Regions from separate parts of the Salinivibrio sp. PR5 genome, predicted to be linked through region 4. Evidence: predicted binding sites of a transcription regulator. Region 4 holds the regulator's gene; each other region holds the start of a gene.
The links. The regulator PurR, encoded in region 4, represses purine synthesis genes. The targets are predictions, from matches to a motif close to TNANGNAAACGTTTNCNTNA.
Positions count from the first base shown of each region.

Region 1: BZG82_RS05965 (NCS2 family permease) is a predicted target of PurR. The motif match lies at 1,461-1,480, and genes of this name have one in related genera.
Region 2: pckA (phosphoenolpyruvate carboxykinase (ATP)) is a predicted target of PurR. The motif match lies at 1,852-1,871, and genes of this name have one in related genera.
Region 3: purL (phosphoribosylformylglycinamidine synthase) is a predicted target of PurR. The motif match lies at 1,464-1,483, and genes of this name have one in related genera.

Region 1 is NZ_MUFK01000010.1:34,819-38,186, reverse strand. It holds gene BZG82_RS05970 (aminoacyl-histidine dipeptidase) at 1-782, opposite strand, end outside; gene BZG82_RS05965 (NCS2 family permease) at 1,522-2,814, shown strand; gene gpt (xanthine phosphoribosyltransferase) at 2,871-3,326, shown strand.
Region 2 is NZ_MUFK01000023.1:24,772-28,139, forward strand. It holds gene pckA (phosphoenolpyruvate carboxykinase (ATP)) at 63-1,691, opposite strand; gene hslO (Hsp33 family molecular chaperone HslO) at 2,021-2,896, opposite strand; gene hslR (ribosome-associated heat shock protein Hsp15) at 2,939-3,343, opposite strand.
Region 3 is NZ_MUFK01000036.1:26,031-29,398, reverse strand. It holds gene mltF (membrane-bound lytic murein transglycosylase MltF) at 1-1,307, opposite strand, end outside; gene purL (phosphoribosylformylglycinamidine synthase) at 1,671-3,368, shown strand, end outside.
Region 4 is NZ_MUFK01000029.1:11,265-14,632, reverse strand. It holds gene BZG82_RS11040 (FecCD family ABC transporter permease) at 1-153, shown strand, start outside; gene BZG82_RS11035 (heme ABC transporter ATP-binding protein) at 150-926, shown strand; gene purR (HTH-type transcriptional repressor PurR) at 1,187-2,191, shown strand; cyclic di-GMP riboswitch class I at 2,372-2,474, shown strand; gene BZG82_RS11025 (TfoX/Sxy family DNA transformation protein) at 2,582-3,175, shown strand.

The DNA of each region.
Region 1 (3,368 bases), on a different contig from region 4:
GCGTTACGCAATGTACCGCCTCGCAATGCAATCAGGCTGACATCAATCTCACTGAGGTGATGGCTGAGCATGCGTGCAAGTAGCTTATTGGCATTGGCGCGACCCGTGTGAATATCCACCCCAGAGTGGCCGCCTTTTAGGCCTTTTATACCGACGGTAAAACGCGCAAAATTGTCGCCGATGGGGTGACGCTCGACCGGAAAGTGCATGCTAGCATCGACGCCGCCCGCACAGCCCATGTAGATTTCCCCTTCTTGTTCGGAGTCTGTGTTCAGTAACACTTCTCCTTCAAGCCAGCCTGCTTCTAGGCCAAATGCACCGTCCATCCCAGCTTCTTCATTGGTGGTAAGCAACACTTCGAGTGGACCATGTTCAATGTCATCAGCCGCTAAGACGGCAAGGCAGGAAGCCATCCCAATACCGTTATCGGCGCCTAATGTCGTGCCATCCGCCGTGACCCACTCGCCATCGATATAAGGGCGAATCGGATCGGTGGTAAAGTCGTGCTCGGTGTGCTCGTTTTTCTGCGGCACCATATCAAGGTGGGCTTGTAGTACTACACCTTTGCGGTTTTCCATTCCCGGCGTCGCCGGTTTGCGGATAAAAATATTGCCAGTGGGATCTTGGCGAACCTCTAAACCTCGGCCTTTCGCCCAATCGACAATGAATGCTGCCAATTGTGCTTCGTGGTAAGAGGGATGTGGAATAGCACAAATCTGGTCAAAAAAAGCCCAAACAGGCTGGGGTGATAATTGGCTGATCTCAGACACGGTAGACTCCATTTTATTTTATTGTTGGCCTTTTAAACAGTAGGCCTTACTGAAATAGATGGACTTTACCAAGCATACCACTGTCGACTAGGTGGTGACAGTCGCAGGATCAAGGGAAGGAAAAACAGAGTACATGCCGGATATCTAGGCGTTGAGGGCGTAATAAAACTACCAAATATGAACTTTTTGTGACTCTAGTCACTCTATTGCTTGTAATATAATTACGTGTGGGTTATTATCTAGACACTGATAACACAGGTTATCGATTGTTCATGGAGTGAACCCGAGTATTCGCCTCCAAGGAACCGAGACAAAATGTGAACAACATTAGGTTTAAACTTGAGAGAGGTAAAAACGATGGAAGGTATGGTATCTAACTACTACTGGAACCAACAGTCAGTATATACCAAAGGATTCACGTATCCGGCGCCGTTCGGGTACCGCAAGTAAGTTTTACGATTCCCCCGCTCTTACAGAGACATTTCTGATCCAGAAGCAAACGCTTTAGTTCTGGCGCCACACAAAGTTGTGGCGTTTTTTTTATGGATGGTATGTCAGGTGCCTGATAAGCCAGTCATGATAGACAATCTTGTTGGCAACCATCACGAGAGCCATGACATTCCGATCAATTCATGCGGTTTCGTGCTGGAAATTTCCTTCATCGATCGGTAAGATTTGCGCCAATTTTTGACACGCAAACGTTTTCCTTTTGCATCTTATGATGCGCCACCTTTTATTCGGGATACCAACGATGTTAGAGCGTTTATTTAAACTCAGCGATCATGGCACGGATCTTCGCACCGAAGTTATTGCCGGTGTGACCACCTTCCTCACCATGGCCTACATCATTTTCGTGAACCCATCTATTTTGGCTGAAGCAGGAATGGACAAGGGCGCCGTATTTGTTGCCACCTGTTTGGCTGCTGCCGTCGGCTGTTTTGTGATGGGAATTGTCGCCAACTATCCGGTCGCTCAAGCGCCGGGTATGGGCCTGAACGCTTTCTTCACCTACACAGTGGTGCTGCAAATGGGCCACTCGTGGCAGGTTGCGCTGGCTGCGGTGTTTATTTCGGGCTTGTGTTTTATTCTACTCAGTGTGTTGAAAATTCGTGAGTGGATTATCAACTCGATTCCTATGTCACTGCGCACCGGTATCTCGGCGGGTATCGGTTTGTTTTTAGCGCTCATCGCACTGCAAAATGCGGGGATCGTCGTAGATCACCCGGCAACCCTGGTCGCACTGGGTGATGTGACGGCATTTGCGCCAGCGATGGCAGCACTCGGCTTTTTCCTCACAATTGGTTTGGTGCATCGTGGCCTAAAAGGGGCGGTCATGATTGCGATTTTAGTGGTCACCGTGATTGGTATTGTCGCGGGGGATGTCCCCTACCACGGCGTGATGTCTGCACCACCAAGCCTCGCGCCGACCTTTATGCAGCTTGATTTTGCCGGAGCCCTTGAAGTTGGTCTGGTGTCTATTGTGTTCGCATTTTTGTTTGTTGACCTCTTTGATACCGCAGGAACCTTAGTGGGTGTGGCACAGCGCGCGGAACTTTTGGACAAAGATGGTAAACTGCCGCGTTTAAATCGTGCATTACTGGCAGACAGTACCGCGACATCGGTCGGGGCGCTTTTAGGCACGTCGAATACAACCTCATATATTGAAAGTGTGTCAGGGGTAGCAGCGGGTGGCCGTACAGGACTCACTGCTGTCGTTGTAGGGATCTTATTCTTGCTTGCGCTATTTTTTGCGCCGCTCGCAGGTATGGTCCCAGCGTACGCAACAGCTGGCGCTCTCTTTTATGTTGCGATTTTGATGATGTCAGGTCTTGTAGGGATTAACTGGCGAGATTTGACCGAAGCCGCACCTGTGGTCGTGGTGTGCTTGCTGATGCCGCTCACTTACTCGATTGCGAGCGGGATTGGCCTTGGCTTTATTGCGTTTTGTGCCGTAAAAACCTTTGCGGGCAAAGGGCGTGAGGTCCCTGTCAGTATCTGGATCTTGGCTGGATTGTTCTTACTCAAGTTCGTTTTCTTGGTGTAAAACAGCCGCCCACATTGACGTTATAACAAGGCGAGAAACGCCACGAGGTTTTCATCATGAGTAACAAGTTCATCATCACCTGGGACAACATGCAGATGTACACACGCCAATTGGCGGAGAGGCTGCTACCCGCTGACCAGTGGCAGGGAATTATTGCTGTGAGTCGCGGTGGCTTGGTGCCTGCCGCCATTCTGGCCCGTGAGCTAGGCATTCGCTATGTCGATACGGTGTGTATCTCGAGCTACGATCATGATCATCAGCGCGATATGCGTGTCGTGAAACAAGCACCGGGGGATGGTGAAGGCTTTATTGTGGTGGACGACTTGGTTGATACAGGCGGAACCGCAGAAATGGTACGCCAACTCTATCCCAAAGCACGCTTTGTGACTGTAAGCGCCAAACCTGCGGGTAAGCATCTTGTTGACGATTATATCGTCGATATTGCGCAAGACACATGGATTGAGCAGCCATGGGATATGGCGGTGAGCTATGTGGATCCGATTGCCAAATAATAGCTAGCAAGGTTATTGATAATCTGCTGTCAACAAAACGTC
Region 2 (3,368 bases), on a different contig from region 4:
CTAAATTCAACTGCTAGGCAAAAAGTACGCCCCATATTGCTATGGGGCGTAAGTGGGATGATTTAGTCGAGCTGAGGCCCGGCTGAAACCAAAGCAGCCCCTTCTGGGGTGTCGGTATACTTGTCGAAATTATCGATAAAGCGTTGGGCAAGGTCCTTCGCTTTGCTTTCCCACTGGAGTGGATCGACATAGGTGTCACGCGGGTCAAGGATGCCATCGTTGACCTCGTCGAGTGAGACGGGCACGGTGAGATTGAAGATAGGAATCGTCTTCGTTTCTGCTTTCTCAATCGAACCGTCTAAGATAGCGTCAATAATGGCGCGGGTATCTTTAATCGAAATACGCTTGCCTGAGCCGTTCCAACCAGTGTTCACTAGGTAGGCTTCTGCACCTGCCGCTTCCATGCGTTTGACCAGCACTTCTGCATACTTGGTTGGGTGCAAGGTCAAGAATGCGGCCCCGAAAGCAGCTGAGAAAGTCGGTGTCGGCTCGGTAATACCACGCTCAGTGCCGGCCAGTTTCGCGGTAAAGCCAGACAGGAAGTGATACTTGGTCTGCTCAGGCGTCAGTTTAGACACCGGCGGTAGCACACCAAACGCATCCGCGGAGAGGAAGATCACCTTGTTGGCATGTCCGCCTTTCGACACGGGCTTAACGATATTATCGATGTGATAAATCGGGTAAGACACTCGGGTGTTTTCGGTTTTGGAGTTATCGTCAAAGTCGATACGGCCATCACCGCGTACAGTGACGTTTTCAAGCAGCGCATCGCGGCGAATGGCATTGTAAATATCGGGCTCTGCTTCTTTGGACAGCTTAATGGTTTTTGCATAGCAGCCGCCTTCAAAGTTAAACACACCATGATCGTCCCAGCCGTGTTCGTCGTCGCCAATCAGCTGACGCTTCGGATCGGTGGAGAGGGTTGTTTTACCCGTGCCAGATAAGCCGAAGAAAATCGCGACGTCGCCGTCTTTGCCCATATTTGCCGAGCAGTGCATGGACGCGATGTCTTGCAAAGGCAAGAAATAATTCATCATCGCAAACATGCCTTTTTTCATCTCGCCGCCGTACCATGTCCCGCCGATAAGCTGCATGCGCTCGGTGAGGTTGAAGACCGTGAAGTTTTCTGAGTTCAAACCCTGCTCGCGCCATTTATTGTTGACGCATTTAGCTCCGTTCATGACCACAAAGTCGGGCTCAAAGTGTTTTAGCTCTTCATCGGTAGGACGGATAAACATGTTTTTCACAAAGTGCGCTTGCCACGCCACTTCGGTGATCACACGGATCCGTAAACGCGTGTTAGGGTTGGCACCGCAGTAGCCATCAATCACAAACAGACGTTTGCCAGAGAGTTGCTGGGTGACTAAGGCTTTTAAATCTTTCCAAACGGCGTGATCAATCGGCTTGTTATCGTTTTTCCCTTGATCGGACCACCACACGGTATCGCGGGTGGTGTCATCACGCACAATGTATTTATCTTTTGGTGAACGGCCAGTAAAAATACCGGTATCCACCGCCACAGCGCCGAGCTCAGTCACCACGCCTTTTTCGTAGCCTTCCAGCCCAGGTTTGGTTTCTTCCTCGAACAGCTGTTCATAAGAGGGATTGCGAATGACTTCTTTGACATTTTCCAGACCATGACGGGAAAGATCGATGCCGGCGACTTCGGATTCGACGTTCAGGACAGTCATAGGTGCTCCTTGGGGTAAGATGTTGTTAACTGTCTTTATGCTAGCAACCTGAATAGTGCCATTCAGGGAGTTACTGCAAAAAATTACCGCACGCACACTAGGGCTATTTTGATTGTAGGGTACTGACCACCAGGTGACGTGACTCCCTCTATGGTAACGCTTAGTTAAACGTTTGCGCTACCCACAGAGCTCTTATTGTTTGTACAAAATTAATGCGTAAAAAAATGTGAGATGTGTCCGAGGAGACCAAGAAAAAAGCCAGCTTGATGCTGGCTTTTGAACTAAGTTGGGTTTCTTTGTTTTATGCAACTAAATATGTAGCACGTTTTTCACTGCATTTGTGACGATGAATCGGCATTCTGCTCAAAGATGGCTGCGACATCGACGCTGTCAAACGCATAATCACTGCCGCAATAATCACAGTGCAAACGAATTGTGCCCATTTCTGCAATCATTTTATCGATTTCGCTGCGCTCAATCGCGGCGATCGCTTGTGCGCTGCGCTCGCGTGAGCAGCTGCATTTAAAGCATACTGACTGAGGATCGAAAACGGTGACGCTTTCTTGGTGATATAGACGATAAAGGACATCTTTTGCGTCAAGGCCAAATAATTCATCATTTTTAACGGTTTCAGTCAGCTTCGCCAAATGGTCAAAGTCGTTATCGTCCCCTTTGCCGTCAGGTAGCACTTGCAGCATCATTCCAGCCGCGTGGCGTTTGCCTTCAAACTCACCGGTGCGCAACCAAAGTCGCGTTTCCAGTTGCTCTGAACGCGCAAAGTAGTCTTCAAGGCAGCCTTGCAGATGATCCGAGTCTAAGCCCACAATGCCTTGATAGCGTTCGCCGTCGACTGGTTCGATGGTGATAATGAGCTGCCCCTTACCGAGCATTTCAGGTAGAGTTGCATCGGCTTTGATGTCGCCTTTCAGGCGTGCGGTACCGCGCAGTTGCTGCTGGTGGTCACCATTGATCACCGCCAGTGATACCGGACCGTCGCCTTGTAGTTGCACGGTAATCGAGCCTTCAAATTTTAAGGTGGCAGTGAGTAAGCTGGTGGCGACAAGCATCTCCCCCAGTAGCGCTTGGACGGGCGCAGGGTAGTCTTGGTTTTCCAAGATGCGTTGATAGGTTTCATCGAGCTTGACCAGCTCACCACGCACAGACACATCTTTAAATAGGTAACGGTGTAGTTGATCGTTTGACATGCAATCTCTCTCCGGCTTAGGGCCTGGTTAGTGGGATCGGCCTTACTCTATGCCTTGTTTAAACTTACGAATATCTCGGCGTTGTTTCTTATCCGGCCGGCTTTCTGGGCGCGGATTGTGTGCGTGTAAGCGACGCATTTCCGTGTTGTGCTCACGCTGTTTGATACTGTCTTGGGTTTCTTGATACAGCGTCTGCGCAATCGGCGCACCCTGACGCTGCTCTGATAATTCTAATACAGTAATGGTTTTTTCTTCGTGTCCTTGCCGAAGTCGGATCTCAGCACCTACTTCAACCATTTTGCTAGGTTTGGCGCGCTGGCCATTATAATGCACCTTACCGCCGTCAATCATGTTGCGTGCGATTGACCGTGTTTTGTAGAACCGTGCGGCCCATAGCCACTTGTCTAGCCTGACTGCCGTCAAGGGCGCCGATGCGTGTGTTTTCATGACTCAACTCCTGCGCAATCCGGAT
Region 3 (3,368 bases), on a different contig from region 4:
AGAATACTTTGATAATAGCGGCGGATATTTTCGACGTAACTTAACGCTTCGTATCCACGCGCATAGCCGTAGCGTGTTTGGGTATAGTATTGGCGTTTGGCGAGCATGGGCAGACGCTTTTTCACATCACTCCATGAGTTAGGATTGGCCCCTTGTGCCTCCGTGAGGCGGCGTGCATCCATCATGTGGCCAAAGCCGATATTGTACGAGGCAAGCGCGAACCAAATACGCTCATGCGGGTTCACGCTATCTGGTACGCGTTCCAATACCCGTTGCAGATAAAGGGCGCCGCCTTTAATGCTTTGCTCGGGATCAAGGCGGTTGCGTACGCCGACAGATTTTGCAGTCGGTAAGGTCAGCATCATCATGCCACGCACGCCAGTCGGTGAAATAGCGCGCGGGTTCCAATGTGATTCTTGATAAGACAGGGCGGCGAGCAAACGCCAGTCAAATTCATTGGCGTACTTTTTAAATAGCGGCTCCCACTTGGGTAGTTTGCTCTCAATCGCGCGCAAAAAGGCGCGGGTATCGACGTAATCAAACTGATCCACGTGACCAAAATATTTCTCTTCTAAAATCGCCAGTTCACCGCTTTGGGCGAGATCACCAAAAAATTCCACCATTAAGGCGTAAGCGCTGCTATCGCCTTGCTTTTTCATAAACCAAGCTACGGGCTCGTCTTCGCTTAGTTCCATCGCGACCGTGATATCAGGGTGTGTGCGTTGGATCAGCGCAATGTCGACGGAGTCGGCAATAGTAAAGTCGATGTCACCATTCGCGACTTGTTTGAGGAGTTCGTCGTCATCGGCATCTTGGACGACTTGCCAAGACAGTGCGGGATGGGCTTTTTTCAGTGATTGCAGTGTTAAGTCATGACTGGAGCCTTCAACCACTGCCATCACAGCATCATCTCGGTTGAAATCGTCGACATCACGCGGTCGCCAGTGGCCGTTTTTATACACCACTTGCTGGCTGACAAAATAGTACGCAGGACCGGGGCGAAAGGCGTCAAGACGTTGCGGTGTGATGGTCAGACCCGCGGCAATAATATCGACATCGCCACGTTCTAGCGCTGGAAAGAGGCCAGAAAGCGTATAGGTGGGCGTCATTTCCAATTTCACGCCCAGCTTGTCGGCAAAGCGCTTGGCTAGATCATAATCTAGGCCGGTTGGGCCATTGGGACCGATGTAATAAGAAAGCTGGTTGTTGAGTGTGCCCACTCGTAGCACACCGCGATCGCGGATTTTTTCGAGGGTCGTCCGATCATCAAAATGCCAATCACAGCCCGCCAAAGGCAGGGTTAGCAGCACAAGGGCCACGCAGGCAATCCAAGATGGCAGAGTAAATCGACGCTGTCTCAAAGGCTGTTGCTCTTGTTGCGGGCCGGCGTGAAGACACAGGCCGTGATCAATGGACCCTCCATTCTACGTGAATAGGCGTCCGACCGATAGAGGGGAAATTTTTTGCGCAAACGGTTGCGTCAGGTGTGTTGCCCGCGAAGATTTTCCCCTATAATGGCCGCCGCTTGCTTAAAAGGCCAGCAAAAAATGGGCGTGAACCTGCGGACAGCAAAGGCTGCCAGTGTGAGTGGTGATACCCAAGTTTACATGTCAACGCGTGTTAATTTGGGTATACCCCTTTCACTAACTGCTAACGAGAGACGTACGCACATGGATATTTTGCGTGGTTCCCCCGCACTGTCTGAGTTTCGTGTCAATAAACTGCTGGCTAGCTGTCAAGCGCATCAGTTGCCAGTCACGGCGCTGTATGCTGAGTTTATTCACTTCGCTGATTTGCATCACCCCTTGGATAGCGCGAGTCGCGAAAAGCTCGAAAAGTTGCTGACTTACGGGCCCACTTTACCGCCGCATGCGCCTGAAGGGACGTTGTTTCTCGTTACGCCTCGTCCCGGTACCTTGTCGCCGTGGTCATCCAAGGCAACCGATATTGCCCATAACTGCGGCTTGGACGCGGTGAAGCGCTTGGAGCGTGGTACAGCGTACTATATTCAGTTATCTGCGCCTTTGACCAGTGAGCAACACGCAACCTTAATCGGATTGTTGCACGATCGGATGATGGAAGCTGTGTTCGATGAGCTTGAGGCCGCCGCGGTGCTGTTTGAGCAAGCGGAACCTGCGCCGATGCATAGCGTAGACATTCTCTCTGGTGGCCGAGCCGCCTTAGTTGAGGCGAACCAAGCCTTAGGGTTGGCACTGGCAGAAGACGAAATTGACTATCTGGTCGAGAATTTCACCCAGCTGGGGCGTAACCCAAACGACATCGAACTGATGATGTTTGCGCAAGCTAACTCAGAGCATTGCCGACACAAAATTTTCAACGCCGACTGGACTATTGATGGTCAAAAACAGCCTAAGTCACTGTTTAAGATGATCAAAAATACCTATGAGCAAACCCCAGATAACGTGCTGTCGGCGTATAAAGACAACGCAGCCGTGATGACGGGCTCAAACGTTGGACGCTTTTTCCCCACTCCAGAGAGCCACACTTATCAATATCATCATGAGCCGGCTCATATTTTGATGAAGGTGGAAACCCATAACCATCCCACCGCGATTTCACCGTGGCCAGGCGCGGCAACAGGCTCTGGCGGTGAGATTCGTGATGAGGGGGCGACCGGTGTTGGGGGCAAACCTAAGGCAGGATTGGTCGGTTTTTCCGTCTCTAACCTCAAAATTCCGGGCTTTATTCAGCCGTGGGAGCGAGATTATGGCAAGCCTGAGCGCATTGCTACTGCGCTCGATATTATGCTGGAAGGCCCGCTAGGCGGCGCGGCGTTTAACAACGAATTTGGTCGCCCTAACTTGCTGGGTTATTTCCGCACCTATGAGCAATTGGTGACCTCGCATGCCGGTGAGGAAGTGCGTGGCTATCACAAACCCATCATGATCGCCGGTGGAATGGGTAACATCCGCGACGGCCATGTGCAAAAAGGCGAGATAGATGTGGGCGCCAAACTGATTGTGTTAGGTGGCCCGGCGATGAACATCGGCCTTGGCGGCGGGGCGGCATCGTCGATGGCATCAGGCCAGTCGGCGGAAGACTTAGACTTTGCCTCGGTACAGCGTGAGAATCCAGAAATGGAGCGTCGCTGCCAAGAGGTGATCGATCGTTGCTGGCAGCTTGGCGACGATAATCCGATTGCCTTTATCCACGATGTGGGCGCAGGTGGCCTGTCCAATGCGATGCCAGAGCTAGTCGATGATGGCGGCCGCGGTGGACGCTTTAACTTGCGTGACATTCCGAATGATGAGCCGGGAATGAGTCCGCTCGCCATTTGGTGTAACGAGTCACAAGAGCGTTATGTCTTGGCGGTTAAACCGGAAAATATGGCGCTTTTCGAAGCCTTA
Region 4 (3,368 bases):
CTTGGTGCCCTGTTACTGACCTTGGCCGACATTGTTGCCCGTGTCATTGTCGCACCCGCCGAATTGCCGGTTGGCATTATTACCGCCCTAATGGGGGCTCCTTTCTTTCTATGGCTTCTTATTCAACAACGAAAAGCAGTGGTTCACGAATGACAGATTCTGCCCTTCAAATCTCCAAGCTCAGCTATGCGCTTAACGGCCGTCAACTGCTAAGCGAGATTGATCTCGCCTTTACTGCCGGCCAGTTACACGTTTTACTCGGGCCGAATGGTGCGGGGAAAAGTACACTGTTAAAGCAATTGATTAGCGACAAACATCAACATGGCAGTGTGCAGTTTTGGCAACAGCCAAAAAGCCAGTGGCAAGGCGAAGAATTTGCCCGACGAGTTGCCTTCCTTCCCCAACATAGCGGGCTCACGTTTGCATTCTCCGCACAAGAAGTGGTCGAGATGGGGGCGACACCACTAAAGGCAAACCGAGAAAAGATCGCGGCCCTTGCCAACGAGCAACTAACGGCATGGGATATTAGCCATCTTGCTCATCGACCGTATCCGATTTTGTCTGGCGGTGAAAAACAACGCGTACACATGGCGCGCGTGTCATTACAGCTGGCACAAACCGCACCGGATCAAGCGATTCTGATGCTGGATGAACCCACTTCGGCCTTAGATATTACCCATCAACATTACACCCTAAAGCGCTGTCGAGCACTCGCTGACCAAGGAATGACAGTACTCGTAGTGTTGCACGACCTGAATTTGGCGGCGCAATACGCCGATCAACTGCATTTTCTGAAAGCAGGTCGAATCGTCCTATCCGGCGATCCGTGGCAGTGTTTTAGTAGTGATAGAGTGGCAGATATCTACCAATACCCTCTGACCGTATTGACGCACCCAGAGCATAACTGCCCACTGATCGTGTCTTAATTGACAAATACATCATAGCTGGCTCACAAAACCGCCTGTTGGTCCGTTTTCGCTGATCAGACCAATTGCGAGTGTGCGCCAACCTAAGTAAACTGAGAGCGCAACCGATTAGCTATGAGAATGGATGAAATCGGATTCGTTACCTTCGCAACCGTCTGATGTGCCGGGATTGTGAAAGACATCGCCGCTGAGAAACAGCGGCGTTTTTCTGTAAGGTCGCGAGTAACGATCCCTACGCATTACTACAAAGAAGAATCAAGATGGCAACGATTAAAGATGTCGCGCGTCTCGCCGGTGTATCGACCACGACGGTGTCGCACGTGATAAACAAAACCCGCTTTGTCGCGGAGAAGACGACTGAGAAAGTATGGCAAGCGGTTGAAGAATTGAACTACGCCCCAAGTGCTGTGGCGCGAAGCTTGAAGTGTAATACAACACGTACACTGGGTATGTTGGTGACTAAATCCACCAACCCCTTTTTCGCCGAACTGGTTCACGGTGTGGAAGACTATTGCTATAAGCAAGGCTACACGCTGATTCTCTGCAATACCGAGGGTAACCTTGAAAAGCAACGCGACTACCTGCGTATGTTGTCTGAAAAACGCGTCGACGGACTCATTGTGGTGTGCTCTGACCTCAACGAAGATTTGATGCTGTTATTAGAAAAAAAACGCGATCTGCCTATGGTCGTGATGGATTGGGGCAGTCATCATATCGATACAGACCGTATAGAAGATAACGCTGAATTGGGCGGTTACCTTGCTACCAAACACTTTATTGATAATGGTCATACTAGGATTGGCTGCATTTCTGGCCAAATGGATAAAAATACCTGTAAGCATCGTTTAAACGGTTATTTCCGCGCGTTGAAAGAAGCCAACATTCCAGTAAATGAAAATTGGTTGATTGAGGCAGATTTTGAAGCCGATCAAGCGCAAATTGCCGCGAAGCAATTAGCGACAATGTCAGACCGCCCGACCGCTGTGTTTTGTTTTAATGACATTATGGCATTAGCGGCCATTAGTACATTTAACGAGCACGGCTTGAAAGTGCCAGATGATATATCGGTGATTGGTTACGATAATATTGATCTCACCGAGTATTTCTCGCCACCATTGACAACTATTCACCAGCCCAAACGCCGTCTAGGCAAAACGGCCGTCAAGCTCTTGCTCGCGCGAATTGCCAACAACGAGACTCAACAGCAAGTGTTCGAAATGCAACCTGCACTAGTGAGTCGACAGTCAGTTAAAACACTATCTTAATGTTTTAATGAAATTTTTATGAAGAGCACCGTCAATGCCTTGGCGGTGCTTTTTTACGCGACCACTCGTCTAGTAGTGCTTTTACTCTAGCTCATCAATTACACCCACCCTGAACCAAGATCACACTTTGCGTAATGGGAGAGGACGACATCGGTGTCTAATTATTATATGCTTAATAGCGATTGAACAAGGCAAACCATGGCGAAAGCATGGGACGCAAAGCCTCCGGCCTAACGGTAATTTGACATGATGTCAAAATATCAACGGTAGCGGGGTTGCCAACATATCAAAGCTGACAAATTTGATGGCTCGTTGACAATTCTGCGATCTTGCCTTGTTACATTATGACGTCTTTTTTAGGCATTAGTAATTCATCGAGATTTTAATCAAATGGATAAACCAGCTTTAAAGAACGCAATGAAGTTATTTGCCAAATTTGGCAGTATAAAGTCCCGTTCAATGTTTGGTGGGTTTGGTATCTTTTGTGAAGACACCATGTTCGCACTTGTCGTTAACAACACTCTCCATTTACGTGCTGGAAAAGAAAACGAAGCACTATTAAAAAAACAAGGCTTATCACCCTACGTGTATAAAAAGCGGGGCTTTCCCGTTGTGACGAAATATTTTGCGATTCCTGAATACTGGTGGGATGACCAAGATAAACTGCTCACTGAAGCCAAAGAAGCGCTGGATGTCGCGACACGCGATCGTACTTTGAAAAAACAAGCCACGCCATCTCGTTTAAAAGACTTGCCTAATTTACGGCTTGCGACCGAGCGTATGCTGAAAAAAGCCGGTATTGACACACCTGAACGTTTACAGCAGCAAGGTGCCGTCAATGCCTACAAAGCCCTTCTTTCTGCGCATGAAAAAGAGCTAAGCTTGGAGTTACTGTGGTCACTAGAAGGTGCGATTACTGGCAAGCATTGGTCTGTGGTTCCCCCTCAACGTCGCCAAGAATTATTACAACATTTAGAAAATTAATTCCTCACAACCCCCATACCTCTCTACCTTTTTTGTGAGCAATGTTCGCGTCCAACACCGCCTTTATGGCGGTGTCGCTTTTTCTGAACGCACTAAACGCTCAATAAATCATCATTCAAACTAATTTCTGACTAATAGCGAAAGTTTCTTGCGATCGGTCGGGTCTGGTTAAAGGTACGATTAAGGACACAGT